DNA from 3 places in the Streptomyces sp. M92 genome. Region 3 is predicted to be linked to each of the others. Evidence: riboswitches for the same ligand, from Rfam matches in the RefSeq annotation. Region 3 holds a riboswitch; each other region holds the start of a gene.
What was found. A riboswitch is a leader RNA that binds a small molecule or an ion and turns the genes downstream of it on or off. The one in region 3 is predicted to bind cobalamin.
Positions count from the first base shown of each region.

Region 1: linked by a shared signal. The riboswitch ahead of M6G08_RS17685 (energy-coupling factor ABC transporter permease) and the one ahead of M6G08_RS14270 (ribonucleoside-diphosphate reductase subunit alpha) in region 3 are both predicted to bind cobalamin.
Region 2: linked by a shared signal. The riboswitch ahead of M6G08_RS00305 (cobalamin biosynthesis protein) and the one ahead of M6G08_RS14270 (ribonucleoside-diphosphate reductase subunit alpha) in region 3 are both predicted to bind cobalamin.

Region 1 covers NZ_CP101137.1:3,893,966-3,901,439, forward strand. Annotated here, with positions in the region: gene M6G08_RS17660 (TetR/AcrR family transcriptional regulator) at 1-8, shown strand, start outside; gene M6G08_RS17665 (MFS transporter) at 242-1,852, shown strand; gene M6G08_RS17670 (energy-coupling factor ABC transporter ATP-binding protein, CbiO family) at 1,869-2,705, opposite strand; gene cbiQ (cobalt ECF transporter T component CbiQ) at 2,702-3,451, opposite strand; gene M6G08_RS17680 (energy-coupling factor ABC transporter substrate-binding protein) at 3,452-3,793, opposite strand; gene M6G08_RS17685 (energy-coupling factor ABC transporter permease) at 3,790-4,503, opposite strand; cobalamin riboswitch at 4,534-4,719, opposite strand; gene M6G08_RS17690 (potassium channel family protein) at 4,776-5,288, opposite strand; gene M6G08_RS17695 (chloride channel protein) at 5,315-6,718, opposite strand; gene M6G08_RS17700 (DUF7144 family membrane protein) at 6,984-7,433, shown strand.
Region 2 covers NZ_CP101137.1:54,545-62,018, forward strand. Annotated here, with positions in the region: gene M6G08_RS00275 (inorganic phosphate transporter) at 1-822, shown strand, start outside; gene M6G08_RS00280 (hypothetical protein) at 857-1,078, shown strand; gene M6G08_RS00285 (helix-turn-helix domain-containing protein) at 1,517-2,374, shown strand; gene M6G08_RS00290 (hypothetical protein) at 2,416-2,916, shown strand; gene M6G08_RS00295 (hypothetical protein) at 2,849-3,157, opposite strand; gene M6G08_RS00300 (DUF397 domain-containing protein) at 3,188-3,424, opposite strand; cobalamin riboswitch at 3,617-3,755, shown strand; gene M6G08_RS00305 (cobalamin biosynthesis protein) at 3,862-4,827, shown strand; gene M6G08_RS00310 (cobyric acid synthase) at 4,824-6,332, shown strand; gene cobN (cobaltochelatase subunit CobN) at 6,329-7,474, shown strand, end outside.
Region 3 covers NZ_CP101137.1:3,103,413-3,110,886, reverse strand. Annotated here, with positions in the region: gene M6G08_RS14285 (GntR family transcriptional regulator) at 276-1,040, shown strand; gene M6G08_RS14280 (DUF3311 domain-containing protein) at 1,177-1,434, shown strand; gene mctP (monocarboxylate uptake permease MctP) at 1,431-3,041, shown strand; cobalamin riboswitch at 3,172-3,315, shown strand; gene M6G08_RS14270 (ribonucleoside-diphosphate reductase subunit alpha) at 3,441-5,813, shown strand; gene M6G08_RS14265 (ribonucleotide-diphosphate reductase subunit beta) at 5,813-6,835, shown strand; gene M6G08_RS14260 (hypothetical protein) at 6,748-6,993, opposite strand; gene M6G08_RS14255 (GlxA family transcriptional regulator) at 7,086-7,474, shown strand, end outside.

The DNA.
Region 1 (7,474 bases), 790 kb from region 3:
GCGAGTGACCGCCCGCCGCCCCAGTTCCCACTCCCCATCCCCCCGCTCACCAGATCCCCCCCGCTCACCAGTCGCCCCGCTCCACCGGATCAACCGTCCTCGCCCCTCCCGGCCCGACGCGGCCCTCGCCCTATTTGCTCATCGCTGTGCAACAAAATACGCTGACCTCAATCTGCACACCGATGGGCAATTAACCGGCTCCGCCGGTTCGCGCCGCCCTCGCCATCCGGGAGCCCCAGCCATGTCCCTCCTGCTCACCACACCTGTCGAGAAGATGACCGGTCCCTACCGACGGCGCTGGTGGGCCCTCCTGGTGCTCTGCCTGAGCCTGCTGATCGTCGTCATGGCCAACACGTCGCTGATCGTGGCGGCCCCGGACATGACGGCCGACCTGGGCCTGAGCAGCAGCGACCTGCAGTGGGTCATCGACGGCTACACCGTCCCCTACGCCGCGCTGATGCTGGTCCTCGGCGCGATCGGCGACAAGTACAGCCGCCGCGGCGCCCTCGTCACCGGTCTGCTGGTCTTCGCGGGCGGCTCGGTGATGGGCAGCCTGGTGGACGAGACCGGGCTGGTCATCGCGGCGCGGGCGATCATGGGCGTCGGTGCCGCCGTCGTCATGCCGGCCACACTGTCCCTGCTGGTCGCGGTCTTCCCCAAGGGGGAGCGGGCCCGCGCCATCACGGCCTGGACCGCCACCTCGGGGCTCGCCATCGCGGTCGGCCCGCTGGTCGCGGGCCGGCTCCTGGAGGACCACGCCTGGGGCTCCACCTTCCTGGTCAATGTCCCCATCGCCGTCGTCGCCGTCCTCGGCGCGCTCGCCCTCGTCCCACCGTCCAGGGCGGCCGGCATGGGCCGGATCGACTACGTCGGCGGGCTGCTGTCCATCGTCTCCGTCGGCAGCCTCGTCTACGCGACCATCGAAGGCCCGCACTTCGGCTGGGGTGCCGGTCCGGTCACCGCGGCCGTCGCCGCAGGCGTCGGCCTGGTGGCCTTCGTGCTCTGGGAGCTGCGCCACCCGCACCCGATGCTGGACGTGCGCAGGTTCCTGCTGCGCCCCTTCAGCGGCTCCATGCTCGCCGTGCTGTTCTTCTTCTTCGGCACCTACGGCGCCATCTACTACGCCACGCAGTTCCTGCAGTTCGTCCTCGGCTACGGCGCGCTGGAGACCGGCGTACGGCTGCTGCCGCTGGCGGGCGCCGTCTTCGCCGGCGCAGCGCTGACCGGCAAGCTGACCCCGAGGCTGGGCGTCAAGGCGATGGTGGGCTCCGGCATGGTGATCGGCACCGTCGGTGTCTTCCTGCTGGTCCTCATCGAGAAGGACTCCGGCTACGCCGACTTCCTCGCCCCGATGCTGCTGCTCGGCCTCGCGATCGGACTGAGCGTCTCCCCGGCCACCGACACCATCATGGGCTCCTTCCCGGAGAGCGAGCTGGGTGTCGGCGGCGGCGCCAACGACACCGCGCTGGAGCTGGGCGGCTCGCTGGGCATCGCCGTGCTGGGCTCCCTGCTCGGCACCGCCTACCGCGACGAACTCGCCGGCCTGGTGGGCGACCGCCTCCCGGCCGCCGCCCTGGACACCGCCCAGGACTCCGTGGGCGGCGGGCTGGCCGTCGCCGAGCGGCTCGCGACCAGTCCGGAAGCCGGACCCGAGCAGGCCCGGACCATGGCTGACGCGGTGAACCAGGCCTTCGCCCACGGAGTGTCGGTGACCAGCCTCGCCGGCGGCGTCATCATGGCCGCCGGCACCCTGATCGTCCTCGCGGTGCTGCCCGGCCGCCGCGCCCGGCAGCGCCCCGGGGAGAGGCCGGCCGAGACACCGGACGCGGCCTTCTGCGACGCGTCACACTGACCCCGGGCAGCTCGCGTCACTCGGTCAGCGCCGCCAGCTCCTCCGCGGTACGGGGACCCGTCGCCGAGTCCGCCAGCAGCCCCCGCGCGCGCAGCACGCGAGCCGCCGCGACGCCCCACGGCAGGCGCAGCCCGGCCTGCCGCAGCAGTTCCGTGCGGGCCAGCGTCGCGGCCGTCGGGCCGGTGTGCACACCGGCGGGCGTGAGCAGCGCGGCGTCGTCCGACCAGCGCAGGGCGAGGTCGACGTCGTGGGTGGCCATCACCACCGTCGTGCCGCCCGCGCGGAGCCGGTCCAGGGTGGCGAGCAGCCGCTCCTGCCCGTCCGGATCGAGCCCGGCGGTCGGCTCGTCGAGGATCAGCACCCGCGGCCGCATCGCCACGGCTCCGGCGATCGCGGCCCGCTTGCGCTGCCCGTACGACAGCAGATGGGTGGGCCGGTCGGCCAGCCGGGCGATGTCCAGGGCGGCGAGCGCCTCCCCGACCCGGGAGCGGACATCAGCGTCGGACAGTCCGAGATTCAGCGGTCCGAAGGACACGTCCTGCGCGACGGACGCCGCGAAGAGCTGGTCGTCCGGGTCCTGCACCACCAGCTGCACGGTGGTCCGCAGCCGGGTGAGCCCCCGGCGGTCGTACGCCACCGGCTCCCCGTCGAGCGTCAACCGCCCGGCGCGCGGCCTCAGTCCGCCGCTGAGCAGCCGCATCAACGTGGTCTTGCCGCTGCCGTTGCGGCCCAGCAGCGCGAGCGCGCGCCCCTCGCGCACCGCGAAGTCCAGGCCGGTCAGCACGTCCGGCCCCTCCTCGTAGGCGAAGGACACGCCCCGCAGGGCCACCAGGGCCGCCTCCGGCTCGTTCACGACAGGGGTCCTTCCAGTACGAGGGTGAGGGCGGCCAGCGCCGCCAGCAGCGCCACGCTCGCCGCGGTGAACGGCACCGAGACGCGGGCCTCGGGCACCAGGACCCGCAGGGTGCCGTCGTAGCCGCGCCCGGCGAGCCCGCTCTGCAGCCGCGCCGCCCGGTCGAAGGACCGCACGAACGCCGTGGCGCCGAGCCCGCCGAGCGAACGCCAGGCCGCGGCCCGGGTGGTGTGCCCCAGCCGCGCCGCCTGCGCCTGCCGCACCCGGCGCACGGAGTCCAGCAGCAGGAAACTCATGCGGTACGTCACCAGCGCCACATCCACCACCGGCGCCGGCACCCCGGCCCGCACCAGCCGGGGCAGCAGGTCGGACATCGGCGTGGTGAACGCGAACAGCAGCACCCCGAGCGAGGCCGCCGAGGTGCGCAGCAGCAGCTCGCCGGCGCGCACCGGCCCGCCGTCCGCCGCCGTCAGGAACCCGTCCGGACCGCCGATCTGAACGAGCAGCGGCAGCGCCCCCGTCACGCAGAAGCCCAGCGGCACCCGGTACGCCCGCCACAGCCCGCGCCCGGGCACCCCCGCCGGCCCCAGCAGCACGGCGAGCGCCGTGACCACCACCAGCGCCGCACCCGGCCAGGGCGGCAGCGTGACCGCCAGCACGGTCAGCCCGAGCCCCAGCACGGCCTTGTCCACGGGATGACGGCGACGCCAGCGACTGCTGTGCGCCGCCGCGTCGATCGGCAGCACTCAGTCCCCCTCGGGAGCGTCCCGCACAGCCGCCGCGGTCGCCCGCTCCGCGCCCTGCCGCCGCCCCCGGCGCAGCCCGAAGTAGTACGCCAGCACGCCCGCGCCGATCGCGGCCTGCAGGGCGAACAGGGCCGACTCGACCTCCCCCGAGGGCGGTTCGTACAGCGGCGAGAACCACGGCTCGTACTCCGGCTCGATCTCGGTGATCGCCGTCTCCGCCTCCGCGTCGGCCCCGGCGAACGGCTCCTCCTTGTGGTCGCCGAGTCCCAGCGCCAGCGGCAGCACCGCGAGTGCCGCCACGGCGAGCAGCAGCAGGGCGTTGATCCTGGCGTTCCGGCTCATCGGGCCACCGCCTGTCCCTCGGTCTCCTCGGACCCCGCGGTCCCCGGCTTCGTCGGCAGCACGCCCAGCCGGGTCAGTTCCCCCTTGCTGGACTGCACCAGCAGCCGCATCACGAGCACCGTGAGCAGGCCCTCGCTCACCGCGAGCGGGATCTGCGTGACGGCGAAGACGGACCCGAACTTGCCGAGCGAGCCCAGGAATCCACTGCCCGGGTCGGGGAAGGCCAGCGCCAGCTGCACGCTCGTGACGCAGTACGTGGACAGGTCGGCGACGAACGCCCCGCAGAAGACGGTGACCATCAGCGGCACGTCGCAGCGGCGCAGCAGCCGGTAGACGCCGTACCCGGCCCAGGGGCCGACGACCGCCATGGAGAAGACGTTGGCGCCGAGCGTGGTCAGCCCGCCGTGCGCGAGCAGCAGCGCCTGGAAGAGCAGGGTGATGGTGCCCAGCACCGCCATGACCGGCGGCCGGAAGAGGATCGCGCCCAGACCGGTGCCGGTCGGATGGGAGCAACTCCCGGTGACGGACGGCAGTTTCAGGGCCGACAGGACGAACGTGAAGGCCCCGGAGGCGCCGAGGAGCAAGGTGCTCTCCGGGTGTTCCCTGACCTCACGGGTGAGTGACCGTACTCCGTGGACGACGAACGGCGCGGACGCGACACCCCAGGCGATCGCGTGCGCCGGAGGCAGAAAGCCCTCGGCTATGTGCATGACTCGGCAGACCCTCTCCAGCACCTCGTGGATGGACGACGCGCCTTGGCCGGTCTCCTGGCTTACGGGTACCACCGCCCGTGCTCCGCCTTCCCGGATCGCAAGCGATCCAGTGGCTGCCCGCGAGGGCCGGAGCCGGACTTCCCGATTCACAGTGGCGAGGGCCGCACCGGCATCACACCGGATTTCCCGTTCACCAAGGCGTGACGACGGTAGTGCTCCCACGAGGGTGGTGACAAGCGGGCCTCCCGCCCGGCGGGCGCGCGCACCCCTCAGCCGTCCTGCGAGCCGGACCGGCCCCGGCCCGTGCGCCGCAGCACCGTGTCGCGCATCCGCTGCGTCAGCGCGGTCGCGGCGGCGGTCAGGAACACGAAGCTGTACGCGATCTGCAGGACCGTCACGATCCGCGCCGACTGGCCCCGCGGGGTGATGTCGCCGTACCCGACGGTCGCCAGGGTGACGACGGTGAAGTACAGGGCGTCGACCCGGGTGTGCAGCCCGGTGAACTCGCCGGGCTGCTTGGCGAGGGCGTAGTAGGTGGCCGAGAAGACGTGCACGGACAGGACGATCAGCAGGGAGAGGACCATGCCGGGCCGGGAGTCCGGCCGGTCGACCAGTACGTGCCGGATCTGCCGGAGCAGCAGCACGGCCACGACCGTCAGGACCAGGGCGAACAGCAGCCAGCTCAGCAGGGGGCGCTGCGGGCCCAGACGGTCGAGGGGGAGGAGGAAGTACGCCGTGACCACGACCGCCGTGGCCCCGGCCCGCACCCCCCAGGGCCGCACCGCCCGCCACCCTGCCGACCGGCCCCTCACCGCCCCGCTCCGGCCGCCGGTCCGCCGTCGGTGTCCGTCCCCGTGCCCGCTCCGGCCGCCGGTCCGCCGTCGGTGTCCGCGCCCGGCTCGGTCCGGCGGGCCACCTGGGCGACGATGAAGGCGACCACCGACCCGGTGACGATCAGCGGCATCTGGTCGTGCGCGTCGCCGCCCATCAGCAGTACCGCCAGCACGGCGCTGGCCAGCGGCAGCCCCGTCACCGCGGCCGCCGCGGCGGAGATGCCGAGGGCGAGGGCCGGCGTCGTACCGAAGCCGGGCAGGCCGGAGCAGGCCAGGGCCGTCGCCGTGCCCAGCAGCACCGCCGGGAAGATCGGGCCGCCGCGCAGACTGCCCAGCGCGATGCCCCAGGCCAGCCCCTTGCACGCGACCAGCGCCACCAGCGCGCCCACCGACCAGGCGTGCGGGTGCGCGGCGAGCTCGGCGAGCGTGGCCTGCCCGGACAGCGCAGCCTCGGCCGGGGAGCGGCCGGTGATCAGGGCGTACGCGCTGACGCAGACGCCGACCGCCGTGGCGCAGGCGACGGTGCGGACGGCCGTGCGCTCCCGCGTCCAGGAGACCGTGCGCCGGCCCAGCCCGCGGCCCAGCGTGATCAGCACGGCGATCAGCGCCGCCGTGGGGATGCCCCAGAGGAAGTCCCCGGCGTCCGGATTGGCGCCCGGCGGCAGGTCGTGCAGCGTGAGGGCGCCGATCTTCAGACCGGTCCACTGGCCGAAGCCGGTGAAGACCAGGGCGCCCGTCGCGCTGGCCAGCAGACAGGGCAGCAGCAGGGCGACCAGCTGGGCGCCGCCGAGCCCGGCCCCCTCGATCAGCAGCACGGCCGCGGCCACCGGACCGCCGAGAATGGTGGAGATCGCGGCGGTGGAGCCGGCCGTGGCGAGGACCGCGCTCGCCTTCGGGTCCCCGGCCGCGCCCGCCCGCCGCACCGCCAGCAGGGCGAGCCCGCTGCCCACGGCCATCAGCGGCGCCTCCGGTCCCAGCACCACCCCGAGCGGCAGCGTGGCCAGCGCGGCCAGGACGGCGCCGGGCAGCGCACGAGGGCCGACGGGCGCGCCGCCCAGCCCGTTCACCGGCAGATGACCGCCGCCGCCCGGCATCCGGGTCACGATCGGCGCCAGGATCAGCCCCGCCAGCACCAGCGCGGGCAGTGGCCACCACCAGGGCGGGGCGTCGTACCCCACCGCCTCGGGCAGCGCCGTCCACACCCAGTGCTGGAGCTCGTGCTGCAGCCCGACGAAGAAGAAGCAGGCCAGTGCGATGGGCACCCCCAGCAGCACGCACAGCGGCAACAGCCGCAGATAGCCGGGGCTGAGCAGGGTGCGGCGCAGGGACTGCTCGGCCCGGCCCGGCACCGCGTTGGCCGGCGCGGGCTGCGTCGTCACGGGCCCTCCTCCGTCCACCGCGCCCGGTCCCTCCCGAGCGTTCGCATGTGCGGCTCAGTAAACGCGAGGCGCCCCGGGCCCGCACGCGCACGCCGTCCGTCCCGGGGACCGGGCGGCAGGGCGCGGTCGTGCGTCGTATTCACCCGTTCGGCGGGCCCGCATGGCCGGGCGGAGCGGGTGGCCGCAGGCTCGAATGACCTGTCGGCGCCTCGGGGTGCCGACGGGCGCAGGTCCGTACGGGGGACACGCAGAAAGGACTCCGCTCATGAGCCAGCACGCCGCACCTTCTCCCGGCAGGCCGACGCACGGCACCGGCACCCCGCGGTCCGCGGACCGTTCCAGCGGCTGGGTGACCGGCGGCGTCGTCTTCGCGGGCGTACTGCTGCTGCTGAACGGCGCCCTCGCCGTCCTGCAGGGCATCGCGGCCATCGCCGAGGACGACGTGTACGCCCGCGTCGGCAGCTACGTCTACGAACTGAACCTGACGGGCTGGGGCGTCATCCACGTCATCCTGGGCGCACTGGTCCTCGTCACCGGGGTCGGCCTGCTCAAGGACATGGCCTGGGCACGCTTCGCGGGCATCTTCCTCGCCTCGCTCAGCCTGATCGCCCAGTTCCTGTTCCTGCCGTACTCGCCCGTCTGGTCCGTGATCATGATGGCGATCGACGTCTTCGTCATCTGGGCCCTGGCCAGCCGCCAGGACCAGGCCGCCTGAAGGACCGTCGAGAAGGAACCGTCCACCGCCGGTGACCTCCG
Region 2 (7,474 bases), 3.0 Mb from region 3:
GCGGGCGTCGCGGCGATGCTCGGCGCACGGCTGACGTACAAGCTCGGCCGCAAGGCCGACGGCAAGGCCGCCGCGAAGGGCTACCGGGCCGGACAGATCGCCTCCGCCGGTCTGGTCTCGCTGGCCCACGGCACCAACGACGCCCAGAAGACGATGGGCATCATCACCCTCGCCCTGGTCGCCGGCGGCTCGCTCGCCCCCGACTCCGACCCGCCCATGTGGGTCATCCTCTCCGCGGGCATCGCCATCGCGCTCGGCACCTACCTCGGCGGCTGGCGCATCATCCGCACCATGGGCAAGGGCCTGACCGACCTCCAGCCGCAGCAGGGCTTCGCCGCCCAGACCAGCGCCGCGACGGTCATCCTGGCCTCCTCGCACCTCGGCTTCTCCCTCTCCACCACGCACTCGGTCTCCGGCGCGGTGATGGGCGCGGGCCTCGGCCGCAAGGGGGGCGTGGTCCGCTGGTCCACGGCCACCCGGATGTTCGTCGCCTGGGGCCTGACCCTGCCGGCCGCGGCCCTGGTCGCCGCGATCGCCGAGTGGGTCTGCGGACTGGGTGACTGGGGCACCGCCCTGGTCGCGGTCTTCCTGGTCGCCTCCAGCGCCGCCATCTGGAAGCTCTCCCGGCGCGAGGTCGTCGACCACACCAACGTCATCGACGCCGACGAGCCCGAGCAGTCCGGCGTGGTGACCCAGGCGATGGCCGCCGTGACCCCGCCCCCGGCGGGCGTGACCGAGGAGCCGGTGGCCGCCGTCGCGTCCTCCGTGGCGGAGTCGCCGGAGTCGTCCGAGTCCAAGGCCCCCTCGGCCACCACCGTCTGAGCCCGCGCCCCGGGTACGAAGGAAACGAACCTCCATGAGCATCGACTGGGCAGCTCTCGGCTCCGTCTTCGGGGTCAGCCTCGTGGCCACCGTGGCCCTGGTGGGCCTGTTCACCCTCGGCATCGCCGGCCTCTCCCGCCAGGAGCGGGCCGCCGCCGAGGGAGGCTCCGCGGGCCTCGCGGTCACCGGCGCTTACGCGTGCTTCGCCGCCTGCGCGGCGGCGGTGGCGTACGGCATCTATCTGATCGTCGCCTGAGCCCCACCCGCACGTACTCGCCCGCCCCGTCCGGACCCGGTCTCCACCGGCCTCCGGGCGGGGCGGTTCCCGTTTCACGGACAACACCGGCGACGTGCGCACCTTGCGGCTCCGGTGCCCCCCTGGGAGGGAATCCCACCGTCAACCGCGTGTGACGGCTTCCGCTTGTGAATTTTCGTCGACCTCCAGTAGCCGACGCAGGACCCACTGCTCCGGTCCTGCCACACGAGCAACTTTCCCCTCAGAAGGCACATCCCTTTGGTGTCATTTCGAGCGGCTTCGTCAGCGTTCGGGCTAGCGAGGTGACCCTGCCGGAAAGACACATGTCATACTGACCACCTCTGGTCGCCAGTGTCGAACTAACCTATTCTCAACGAGAGTTGTTATTTCGACGGTGGCGACCCGACCGGTCAACGACGACATGTGGCAGGGAGCACCATGGCCAGGGACATCGATCCGAGCCTCAACCGACGAAGGCTGCGAATCGAGCTGCGCAAAGCCCGCGATCAGGCCGGACTGACCCAACGGGATGCCGTGCAGCAGCTGGAATGGTCACTCTCCAAACTGATCCGGATCGAGAAGGGCACGGTCAGCCTCAGCGTCACCGACCTCAGGGCCCTGCTCCAGCTGTACGGGGTCACGGACCCCGCTCGGGTCGAGGAGCTGGAGGAGGCCGCCCGCGGCTCGAAGGGAGTGTCGTGGTGGGTGCAGTACAGCGAGGTCGTGACGCCCGCGTACGCCCTCTACCTGGGCTACGAGGGTTCCGCGGACACGATCCGCATGTACAACCCGGTGGTGCTGCCCGGTCTGGTGCAGACGGAGGACTACGCCACGGCGCTGATGTCCACGCTGACGGAAGAAGCACGGGTGCGCCCGCAGGTGGAGCTGCGCATCACCCGCCAGGAGCGGTTCTTCGACAGCGACGACGGCCCGGAGATCGACATCGTCCTCGACGAGGCGGCCCTGCGGCGTCAGATCGGGGGCCCGGCGGTGATGCGGCGGCAGCTGGACCACCTCAAGTCGCTGATGGAACACCCGAGGCTCACCATCCGGGTGCTGCCCTTCTCCGTCGGCGCCCACTTCAGTGTCTCCACGTCCTTCATCCTGCTCGAGTTCAAGGACGACGACGACCTGCTGTACCTCGAAGGCCCGGGCGGCGGCCTGTCCAGCCGTGACGACCTCGGACTCACCGCCCGCCACCAGGAATCCTTCGAGGACATCAGCGACAAGGCATATGACGGCGCTCGGGTGATCGAGTTGCTCGACGAGGTCAGGGAGAGCCTGGCCGACAGCTGAATCCGGGCTGGGACGGCCCGGCACGAGACGGGGGAGGCCCCATGACGGTCTTCGGAGTACGAGCGTGGTGGCAGCGGTGGCGCGCGCCGGCCGGCACCGGTCCCACCGCCGACCCGCCGGGGGGATCCGGTGACGCGGAACAGGGCCCTCCCCCGCTCGACGACTGCATGCTCAAGGCGTACGCCATGCAGCGACCCGAATGGGCCGAGGCGCTCATCGACGTGGAGAACGCCCGGGTGGCCGGGGAGATCCGGCTGGTCTCCACCCGGCTTCTGCTGGGCACGGCGTGCGGGAGCATCCTGCTGTTCAGCATGGCTCTCGCCACACGAGTCGCGCCCAGTCTGCCGCACGGCCCCGCGTCCCCCCTCACCACCGCCGCCATCGGCGCCTTCGGCGCGGCCCTCCTCACCGCCCTGGGCGCCGGACTCGGCAGGGCGCTGCGCGGCCGAGCCGCGTCGGCGCCCGCCCAGCCCGTCAGTGGTGGCGCCGCCGAGGCTCCACGGCCGTCAGAGCGCGGTTCAGAACGCGGAGGCGGTCCGTGACGGGAGTGAGCCCCCACCACAGCCCCGCGCCCACGGCCACCGCGGCGGTCACCACCAGCCACACCGTGCCGCGCGCCGCACCGCTCGGCGCCAGGAACGCCGCCAGCGCGCCGAGCCCGACGGCGAGGACCCCCGCCACCGAGCAGAAGAGCGCCAGCGGCACCGCCCCGGTCATCCGGTGCCCACGCGTGCCGGGCCAACCCGCACGCGCGGAAGCGGTCCCCTTGATTCGGTCTGCCATGCGTGTACCTCCCGTCCCCCCGCGCGGCGGTCAGGCGCCGCGCGAATCCGGGTCCACAAGCCCCGCCAGAAAACCACACCACGAGGCGTGACGAAAGGCGAGCACAGCGTGTCGACGTTGCTTCGAGTCACGTATCAGTACACGGCCGCTCCCCATGGCCAGTTCGACACATGCCTCACCCCCGTCCGTGTAACTGCTCGTGACCCACGCGTGCTCTGACAGTTCGCTTTCGATCGCACCCACCTCCTTCGGCCCACCGGCCGTCACGCGGCCCCGGCCCCCTCACCCGCCGCCCTGCCGCTGCCACCCGCCCGCGTACACGCGCTGCCATCCCCTCCAGTCTTCCCAGCCCGCCCGCCGGGGAAGAGCCCAGAAAGCGCCGATGTCGCGGGCATGGCCAACTATCGACGGTGTGGGCCTCAGCACACCTGGCCTCGCAGGTCAACGGCAAGTTGACGGGTGTTCGCGGGGCGTGGTGGACTGCCGGAGCCAATGCGGCGGCTGGAGAGGAAGCCCGGTGCGAATCCGGCGCGGTCCCGCCACTGTGACCGGGGAGCGATCCCCGGGAGCCAGGAACTCCCACCGCCGTTCTCTTCTAACCAGGGCGCGGACACCCTGAGTGAGGACCTATCGCCATGCGCGGCTGCCGTTCCAGGCTCACCAGCGAGACTCTCCGCCTTCCCGTCCCCACGGCCGGTTGAGCCGTGCGCGCCGAACGCGTCTTCGCGTACGGCGCCGCCGCCGGCCTCCTCGGTGACCACCTCCTCGGCGACCCGCGCCGCGGACACCCGGTCGCCGCGTTCGGCCGTGCCGCCGGTGCCGTGGAACGGCTGCTGTGGCGTGACCACCGAGGCTGGGGCGTGCTGCACACCGCCGTGTGCGCCGGTGGCGCCGCCGCCCTCGGGCTGGCCGCCGGCCGCGCCGTACGCCACTCCCCCGCCGCCTCCGTCGCGCTGACCGCCGCCGCCACCTGGGCGGTCGTCGGCGGCACCTCGCTCGCCCGCGAGGCGAGCGCGGTGGGCCGCGCCCTGGAGGCCGGTGACGTCGAGGCGGCCCGCGCGCGGCTGCCGCACCTGTGCGGCCGGGACCCGCAGGCCCTGGACGCCGACGGGATCGCCCGGGCGGTCGTGGAGTCCGTCGCGGAGAACACCTCGGACGCGGTGGTGGGCGCCCTGGTGTGGGGCGCGTTGGGCGGGGTGCCCGGACTGGTCGGCTTCCGGGCCGTGAACACCCTGGACGCGATGGTCGGCCACAAGTCGCCCAGGTACCGCCGCTACGGCTGGGCCTCGGCCCGGCTCGACGACCTCGCGGGCTGGCCGGGCGCCCGCCTCACCGCCGCCCTGGCCACCGCCGCCGGCGGCGATCCCCGGGGTGCCGTACGGGCCTGGCGCGCCGACGCCGCGCAGCACCCGAGTCCCAACGCCGGCCCCGTGGAGGCCTCGTTCGCGGGCGCCCTGGGCGTGCGGCTCGGCGGGACGCTCTCCTACGGCGGGCGGGTCGAGCACCGGCCCGTCCTGAACGGGGCGGCGGGACGCCCCGTACGGGCCGGTTCCGGCGACATCGAGCGGGCCGTGCGGCTCTCCCGGCGCGTGGGCTGGCTGGCGCTCGGCGCGTGCGCGGGCGCGCGGCTGCTCGTCCGCGGGGTCGTCAAGAAGGGACGTACGTCATGAACGGTGGCCTCCTCGTCGCCGGCACCACCTCCGACGCGGGCAAGAGCGTCGTCACCGCCGGGATCTGCCGCTGGCTGGTGCGCCAGGGCGTGAAGGTCGCGCCCTTCAAGGCGCAGAACATGTCCCTCAACTCGTTCGTGACCCGCGAGGGCGCCGAGATCGGGCGGGCGCAGGCCATGCAGGCCCAGGCCTGCCGGGTGGAGCCGGCCGCGCAGATGAACCCGGTGCTGCTGAAACCGGGCGGTGAGCGCAGCAGCCAGGTCGTGCTGCTCGGCAAGCCGGTCGGCGAGATGAGCGCCCGCGGCTACCACGGCGGACGGCAGCAGCAGCTGCTGGGCACCGTGCTGGACTGTCTGGCCGAGCTGCGGGGCACGTATGACGCGGTGATCTGCGAGGGGGCGGGCAGTCCGGCCGAGATCAACCTGCGCCGGACCGACATCGTGAACATGGGGATCGCCCGGGGTGCCGGGCTGCCCGTGCTGGTGGTGGGCGACATCGACCGGGGCGGGGTCTTCGCCTCGTTCTTCGGGACGGTGGCGCTGCTGGCGCCCGCGGACCAGGCGCTGGTCGCCGGGTTCCTCGTCAACAAGTTCCGGGGCGACGTCTCGCTGCTGGAGCCGGGGCTGGAGATGCTGCACGGGCTCACCGGGCGGCACACGTACGGCGTCCTGCCCTTCCGGCACGGGCTCGGCATCGACGAGGAGGACGGGCTCCGCGTCTCCCTGCGCGGGACGGTGCGGGAGTCGGTCGTCGCACCGCCGGTCGGCGAGGACGTGCTGCGGGTCGCCGTCTGCGCGGTCCCGCTCATGTCCAACTTCACGGACGTGGACGCGCTGGCCGCCGAGCCCGGTGTCGTGGTGCGGTTCGTGGACCGGCCGGAGGAGCTGGCCGACGCGGATCTCGTCATCGTGCCGGGGACGCGCGGGACGGTCCGGGCCCTGGAGTGGCTGCGGGAGCGGGGGCTCGCGGACGCCGTCGCGCGCAGGGTGGCCGCGCGGCGGCCCGTCCTCGGCATCTGCGGCGGCTTCCAGCTGCTCGGCGAGCACATCGAGGACGAGGTCGAGTCGCGTGCCGGGAACGTGGCCGGGCTCGGACTGCTGCCCGTACGGGTGCGGTTCGCCCGCGAGAAGACCCTCACCCGGCCGGTCGGTAAGGCCCTCGGCGAGCACGTCGAGGGGTACGAGATCCATCACGGGGTCGCCGAAGTGACCGGCGGGGAACCCTTCCTGGACGGCTGCCGGGTCGGCCAGACCTGGGGCACGCACTGGCACGGCTCGCTGGAGTCGGACGGCTTCCGGCGGGCGTTCCTGCGCGAGGTGGCCGCCGCCGCGGGCCGCCGCTTCGTGCCGGCCCCCGACACCTCGTTCGCCGCGCTGCGTGAGGAGCAGCTCGACCGGCTCGGCGACCTGATCGAACACCACGCGGACACGGACGCGCTGTGGCGGCTCATCGAGTCCGGCGCGCCACAAGGACTGCCCTTCATTCCACCGGGAGCGCCCGCATGAGCACAGTGCTGTTGTTGTCGACCGCCGACACGGACCTGCTGGCGGCCCGCGCGTCGGACGCCGCCTACCGGATCGGCAACCCGACCCGGGTCGACGTGACGGAGGAGCTGCCGTCCCTCGTCGAGGGCGCGGACGTCGCCGTCGTGCGCCTGCTGGGCGGCAAGCGCGCCTGGGAGGACGGGCTCGCGGCGCTGAAGGCCGCCGGTGTCCCGACCGTCCTGCTGGGCGGCGAGAGCGTCCCGGACGCCGAGCTGATGGCCGAGTCCTCGGTGCCGGCCGGCGTGGTGGCGGAGGCGCTGCGCTACCTGGTCGAGGGCGGGCCCGCCAACCTCACCCAGCTCGCCCGGTTCCTGTCCGACACGGTGCTGCTGACCGGCGAGGGCTTCGAGGAGCCGGAGAAGATGCCGGAGTACGGCGTCCACGGCACCCGGGGCGTCGTCGAGGGCCGCCCGACGGTCGGCGTGCTCTTCTACCGCGCCCACCAGCTCAGCGGCAACACCGCCTTCGTCGACACCCTGTGCGACGCGATCGAGGCGCGCGGCGCCAACGCCCTGCCGGTGTACTGCGGCTCGCTGCGGGGCGCGGACGCCGGGCTGTACGAGCTGCTGGGCCGGGCCGACGCCCTGGTCGCCACGGTCCTCGCGGCCGGCGGCACGCACGCCTCGCAGGCGTCGGCGGGCGGCGACGAGGAGGCCTGGGACATCGGGGCGCTGGCCGACCTGAACGTCCCCGTGCTGCAAGGGCTCTGCCTGACCTCCTCCCGGGCCGCCTGGGACGAGTCGGACGCCGCCCTCTCCCCCATGGACGCGGCGATGCAGGTCGCCATCCCGGAGTTCGACGGGCGCCTGGTCACCGTGCCGTTCTCCTTCAAGGAGCAGGGCCCCGACGACGTGCCCGTGTACGTCGCCGACCCCGAGCGGGCCGGGCGGGTCGCCGGGATCGCCGTACGGCACGCGGCTCTCAAGCACAAGGCGAACGCGGACAAGAGGCTCGCGCTGGTCTTCACCGCGTACCCGACCAAGCACTCCCGCGTCGGCAACGCGGTCGGTCTCGACACCCCGGCGTCGGCCGTGCGGGTACTGGACGCGCTGCGCGAGGCGGGCTACCGGGTCACCGACTACCCCTCCCAGGGCGACGAACTG
Region 3 (7,474 bases):
GAGATATGCAGGGACCTTTCATTGCGCAAGCGACAGATCGGACGGACCGGGACCGGGTGTACCACTGCCCATCGAATGACATGCGGGTACGGTTCCGAACGCGCGTACCAGCACCGTCCAGCGGCGCTGTGGACTAGACCAACAACGGTCCCGGAGGTATACAGAAGGGATCACGGAGCGTGCCGGACCATGCCGGCGCGGAGCCGTGCCACGATGTGAGCCGTGGCCGACAGGGATAGCGGTCGCTTCGGCACCCGGAGCCGGGAAGGCAGAGCATGAGCACCGACGTCAGCAGTGCGGAGAACGAGGGTGGGACGACGGTCCGTACCGCGCGCGTGCCCAAGTACTACCGCCTGAAGAAGCACCTGCTCGACATGACCCGCACCCAGGCCCCGGGCACCCCGGTCCCGCCGGAGCGCACGCTGGCCGCGGAGTTCGACACCTCGCGCACGACCGTGCGCCAGGCCCTGCAGGAACTGGTCGTCGAGGGCCGCCTCGAACGCATCCAGGGCAAGGGCACCTTCGTCGCCAAGCCGAAGGTGTCGCAGGCCCTGCAACTCACCTCGTACACCGAGGACATGCGCGCCCAGGGCCTGGAACCGACCTCTCAGCTCCTGGACATCGGCTACATCACCGCCGACGACCGGCTCGCCGGGCTGCTGGACATCTCGGCCGGCGGACGGGTGCTGCGCATCGAGCGGCTGCGCATGGCCAACGGCGAGCCGATGGCCATCGAGACCACCCACCTCAGCGCGAAGCGCTTCCCGGCCCTGCGCCGCTCCCTGGTGAAGTACACGTCCCTCTACACCGCGCTCGCCGAGGTGTACGACGTCCATCTCGCCGAGGCGGAGGAGACCATCGAGACCTCCCTGGCCACCCCGCGCGAGGCCGGGCTGCTCGGCACCGACGTGGGCCTGCCGATGCTGATGCTCTCCCGGCACTCGCAGGACCGGACGGGCCAGCCGGTGGAGTGGGTGCGCTCGGTCTACCGGGGCGACCGCTACAAGTTCGTCGCCCGCCTCAAGCGGCCCCAGGACTAGACCAAGCCCGCCCACAGGCCCCCGACATTGCGTTTGAGGACCGATATACGGACGAGGGCTTCCGCTGTCCTGAACCCGTCACCTACATTTCGTGCGCACTGCCACGAGGTGATCAGCGAGGGGACGGAGCCGCCGCATGTCACAAGCCCCACCACAGAACAGAGAACCGGTGGTGACGCCGGTGCGCGTCGTCATCGGCCTCTGCCTTCTCGCACCGTTCGTCGCCATGCTCTGGGTCGGTTCGTACGCCAAGTCCGACCCGGCCTTCATCGGCATCCCCTTCTTCTACTGGTACCAGATGGCGTGGGTGATCATCTCCACCGCGCTGACGATGGTCGCCTACAAGCTGTGGCAGCGTGACCAGCGCGCCCGCCGGGAAGGCGGTTCCCGGTGAACGACGGCGTGAACGGCGTCGCGCTCGCCGTCTTCATCTTCTTCTTCGTACTCGTCACCGCCATGGGCTTCATGGCGGCCCGCTGGCGCAAGGCCGAGAACGAGCACAGCCTCGACGAGTGGGGTCTCGGCGGCCGCTCCTTCGGCACCTGGGTCACCTGGTTCCTCCTCGGCGGCGACCTGTACACGGCGTACACCTTCGTGGCCGTCCCGGCGGCGATCTACGCGGCGGGCGCGGCCGGCTTCTTCGCGGTGCCGTACACGATCCTGGTCTACCCGCTGATCTTCACCTTCCTGCCCCGCCTGTGGTCGGTCTCCCACAAGCACGGGTACGTGACGACCTCGGACTTCGTGCGCGGCCGGTTCGGCTCGAAGGGACTGTCGTTGGCGGTCGCCGTCACCGGCATCCTCGCCACGATGCCGTACATCGCGCTGCAACTGGTCGGCATCCAGGCCGTGCTGGACGTGATGGGCGTCGGCGGCGGCGAGGACACCAACTGGTTCGTCAAGGACCTGCCGCTGCTGATCGCCTTCGGTGTGCTGGCGGCGTACACCTACTCGTCGGGACTGCGGGCGCCCGCGCTGATCGCGTTCGTCAAGGACACGCTGATCTACATCGTGATCGCGGTGGCGATCATCTACATCCCGATCAAGCTCGGCGGCTTCGACGACATCTTCGCCTCGGCGAACGACAAGTTCACCGAGGCCGGCAAGGGCGGTCTGGTACCGGACCACGGCGGCCAGTGGACGTACGCCACCCTGGCGCTCGGCTCGGCGCTCGCGCTCTTCATGTATCCGCACTCGATCACCGCGACGCTGTCCTCGCGCAGCCGTGAGGTGATCCGCCGCAACACCACCATCCTGCCGCTGTACTCGCTGATGCTGGGCCTGCTGGCGCTGCTCGGCTTCATGGCGATCGCGGCCGGGGTGACGGTGGAGAACGGGCAGCTGGCGATCCCGCAGCTGTTCGAGAACATGTTCCCGGACTGGTTCGCGGGCGTGGCCTTCGCGGCGATCGGCATCGGCGCGCTGGTCCCGGCGGCGATCATGTCGATCGCGGCCGCGAACCTCTTCACCCGCAACATCTACAAGGACTTCATCAAGCCGGACGCCACCCCGGCCCAGGAGACGAAGGTCTCCAAGCTGACGTCCCTGCTGGTGAAGGTGGGTGCGCTGGTCTTCGTCCTGGGCATGGACAAGACGGTCGCGATCAACTTCCAGCTGCTGGGCGGCATCTGGATCCTGCAGACCTTCCCGGCCCTGGTGGGCGGTCTGTTCACCCGCTGGTTCCACCGCTGGGCGCTGCTCGGCGGCTGGGCGGTCGGCATGGTCTACGGCACGGTCGCCGCGTACGGCGTCGCCTCGCCGACGCAGAAGCACTTCGGCGGCTCGTCCGACGAGATCCCCGGCATCGGCGAGATCGGCTACATCGGCCTCACCGCCTTCGTGCTGAACGTTCTGGTCACGGTGGTCCTCACCTTCGTCCTGCGGGCGGTCAAGGCACCCGACGGCGTCGACGAGACGAAGCCGGACGACTACACGGCGGACGCGGGCGACCCGGGCGTCCAGGTGGAGCTGCCGCCGGCCACGGCGGGCTCCTCGCACTGACCCTCGTACCGATGCGGGCCGCCGGAGGAATCCGGCGGCCCGTTGTCGTACCGGGGCACTGGCACCCGTACCGCGACACGACACCGGGACACAACATCTGGGGGTGCTCGCGCCGGTCGGCACAAGATGTATGCTCATGCTCGCTGTCGCCGCAGGGGAATCCGGTGTGAATCCGGAACTGTCCCGCAACGGTGTACTTGCGTGTGTCCGTGCGCTTTCGCGCGCATCCCCACGCTTGTCCAGTCCGAGGACCTGCCGACGGTGCGCCCGGCCGCCCTGGCCCGGGTGCCATGACGTCCGGGCCTCGTGGAGTGGGCCGGTGGACGCGACCGCCGTGCGCGCTCGTGAGCTGCCCCCTGCCCTCCGCCAGGCCCCGTGCCGAGCGAGGGAGTGCTCCACGTGACCATCGCGCCAGCCGATCCGGCTTCAGCGTCCCCGGTGACGGCGACCGGGGAACCCGACGGACCCGGTGCCGCGCTGCTGCGGACCCTGACGGACCTGACCGCCGACCTCCCCGACGCCGACCCCGGCCGGGTCGCCGCCGCCGCGCTGCGCGGCCGCTCGGCCCGCGCGGACGAGGCCGAGCTGCGCGAGCTCGCCACCGAGGCGGCGGCCGGACTCATCTCCGAGGACCCGGTCTACTCGCGGCTCGCCGCCCGTCTGCTGACCATCGGCATCCGTGCCGAGGCCGCCTCGCAGGGCGTCACCTCCTTCAGCGGCTCGGTCGCCACCGGCCACCGCGAGGGCCTGATCGCCGACCGCACCGCCGCGTTCGTACGACTGCACGGGGAACGCCTGGACGGGCTGGTCGACCCGGCCGCCGACGACCGCTTCGGCTACTTCGGTCTGCGCACCGTGTACAGCCGCTACCTGCTCCGGCACCCGATCACCCGCAAGGTCGTCGAGACCCCCCAGCACTTCATGCTCCGCGTCGCCGCCGGACTCGCCGAGGACGACACCGCCCGCTCCGTGGACGAGGTGGCCGCGCTCTACGGCCTGATGAGCCGCCTCGACTACCTGCCCTCCTCCCCCACCCTCTTCAACTCCGGCACCCGGCACGCCCAGATGTCGTCCTGCTACCTCCTGGACTCCCCCAAGGACGAGCTGGACTCCATCTACGACCGCTACCACCAGGTCGCCAACCTCTCCAAGCACGCCGGCGGCATCGGCATCGCCTACTCCCGCATCCGCTCCCGCGGCTCCCTGATCCGCGGCACCAACGGCCACTCCAACGGCATCGTCCCGTTCCTGAAGACGCTGGACGCCTCGGTCGCCGCCGTGAACCAGGGCGGCCGGCGCAAGGGCGCGGCCGCGGTCTACCTGGAGACCTGGCACGCGGACGTCGAGGAGTTCCTGGAGCTGCGGGACAACACCGGCGAGGACGCCCGCCGCACGCACAACCTGAACCTCGCGCACTGGGTACCGGACGAGTTCATGCGCCGGGTGGACGCCGACGGACCCTGGTCGCTGTTCTCGCCCGCCGACGTGCCCGAGCTGGTCGACCTGTGGGGCGAGGAGTTCGACGCCGCGTACCGCGAGGCGGAGGCGGCCGGGCTCGCCCGCAGGACGCTGCCCGCCCGTGAGCTGTACGGCCGCATGATGCGCACCCTCGCGCAGACCGGCAACGGCTGGATGACCTTCAAGGACACCGCCAACCGCACCGCCAACCAGACCGCCGAGCCGGGCCACGTCGTCCACTCCTCCAACCTCTGCACGGAGATCCTGGAGGTCACGGACGACGGCGAGACGGCGGTCTGCAACCTGGGGTCGGTCAACCTCGGCGCGTTCGTCGACCGGACGGCAGGCGACATCGACTGGGAGCGGCTGGACGCCACCGTCCGCACCGCCGTCACCTTCCTGGACCGGGTCGTCGACATCAACTTCTACCCGACCGAGCAGGCGGGCCGCTCCAACGCCCGCTGGCGTCCGGTCGGCCTCGGCGCCATGGGCCTCCAGGACGTCTTCTTCCGGCTCCGGCTGCCCTTCGACTCCCCCGAGGCCAAGTCGCTCTCCACCCGCATCGCCGAGCGGATCATGCTCGCCGCCTACGAGACCTCCGCCGACCTCGCGGAACGCAACGGCCCGCTGCCGGCCTGGGAGAAGACCCGCACCGCCCGGGGCGTGCTGCACCCCGACCACTACGGCGTCGAACACGCCTGGCCCGAGCGCTGGGCGGCGCTGCGCGAGCGCATGGCCACCACCGGACTGCGCAACTCCCTGCTCCTGGCGATCGCCCCGACCGCGACCATCGCCTCCATCGTGGGCGCCTACGAGTGCATCGAGCCGCAGGTGTCCAACCTGTTCAAGCGCGAAACGCTGTCCGGCGAGTTCCTCCAGGTCAACTCCTACCTGGTGGACGACCTCAAGCGGCTCGGCGTGTGGGACGCCCGCACCCGCGAGGCGCTGCGCGAGGCGAACGGCTCGGTGCAGGGCTTCACCTGGATCCCCGAGGGCGTCCGCGCGCTGTACCGCACCGCCTGGGAGATCCCGCAGCGCGGCCTGATCGACATGGCCGCCGCCCGCACCCCGTACCTCGACCAGGCCCAGTCGCTGAACCTGTTCCTGGAGACGCCGACCATCGGGAAGCTCTCCTCGATGTACGCGTACGCCTGGAAGCAGGGTCTGAAGACCACGTACTACCTGCGCTCGCGCCCGGCGACCCGCATCGCCCGCGCCGCCGCCCGGGCCACCGTGCCCGCCCAGCAGACCCCCGACCCCGAAGCGGTCGCCTGCTCCCTGGAAAACCCCGAGTCCTGCGAGGCCTGCCAGTAATGACCACCGAGATCCCGACCACGAAGAACCTGCTCGACCCGGGCTTCGAGCTGACCCTGCGCCCCATGCGCTACCCGGACTTCTACGAGCGCTACCGGGACGCCATCAAGAACACCTGGCACGTGGAGGAGGTCGACCTCCACTCGGACGTCGCCGACCTCGCGAAGCTGAGCCCCGAGGAGCAGCACCTGATCGGCCGGCTGGTGGCCTTCTTCGCCACCGGTGACTCGATCGTGGCGAACAACCTGGTGCTGACGCTCTACAAGCACATCAACTCCCCCGAGGCGCGGCTGTACCTGTCCCGGCAGCTCTTCGAGGAGGCCGTGCACGTCCAGTTCTACCTGACGCTGCTGGACACCTACCTGCCCGACCCGGACGACCGGGCCGCCGCCTTCGCGGCCGTGGAGAACATCCCCTCGATCCGCGAGAAGGCCGAGTTCTGCTTCAAGTGGATGGACTCGGTCGAGTCGATCGACCGTCTGGAGACCCAGGCCGACCGCCGCCGGTTCCTGCTCAACCTCATCTGCTTCGCGGCCTGCATCGAGGGCCTGTTCTTCTACGGCGCCTTCGCCTACGTCTACTGGTTCCGCAGCCGGGGCCTGCTGCACGGCCTGGCCACCGGCACCAACTGGGTGTTCCGGGACGAGACGATGCACATGTCCTTCGCGTTCGACGTGGTCGACACCGTCCGCAAGGAGGAGCCGGAGCTGTTCGACGACCGGCTCCAGCAGGAGGTCACCGACATGCTGCGGGAGGCCGTCGAGGCCGAGCTGCAGTTCGCGCGCGACCTGTGCGGTGACGGCCTCCCGGGGATGAACACCGACTCGATGCGGCAGTACCTGGAGTGCGTGGCCGACCAGCGTCTGGAGCGGCTCGGCTTCGCCCCGGTGTACGGCTCCGAGAACCCCTTCTCCTTCATGGAGCTGCAGGGTGTTCAGGAGCTGACCAACTTCTTCGAGCGGCGTCCCTCGGCGTACCAGGTGGCGGTGGAGGGCACCGTCGACCTGGACGAGGACTTCTGAGTCTCCTTCCCCGCCCCCTTGCCCTCCTGGGCCTCCCTGAGCTGACGGTCGATGCGCCTGTCGCGCACGATTCCGATCACCGAGGGGAGGACCATGAGGACCAGGAGTCCGAAGGTCACGAGCATTCCGATCAGGGCTTCGATCTGGTTTCCGGTCATGACACCACTGTCGCGCCGGATACTCCTTACCGGGAGTGGCAGGACTGCCGTAGGGCCTCGATTTCCTGCCACTTCCGAGGCACACTGGCGGCATGCTGCAGAACGTGGCCGCCGTGCTGCTGGACGGCGTGCACCCCTTCGAACTCGGCGTCGTCTGCGAGGTCTTCGGCATCGACCGGAGCGACGAGGGCCTGCCCGGGTACGACTTCGCGGTGGTGTCGGCCGAGGGCCCGGCGCTGAGCACGCACGTCGGCGGGCTCACCGTCTCCACGCCGTACGGGCTGGACCGGCTGGAGGAGGCCGACCTGATCGCCGTGCCGGCGGGCAGCGACTACGCCCGCCGGGAGTACCCGCCCGAGCTGCTGGCCGCCCTGCGGCGGGCGGTGGACCGGGGCGCGCGGGTGCTCAGCGTGTGCTCCGGGGTGTTCGTGCTGGGCGCCGCCGGGCTGCTGGACGGGCGGCGGTGCGCGGTGCACTGGCA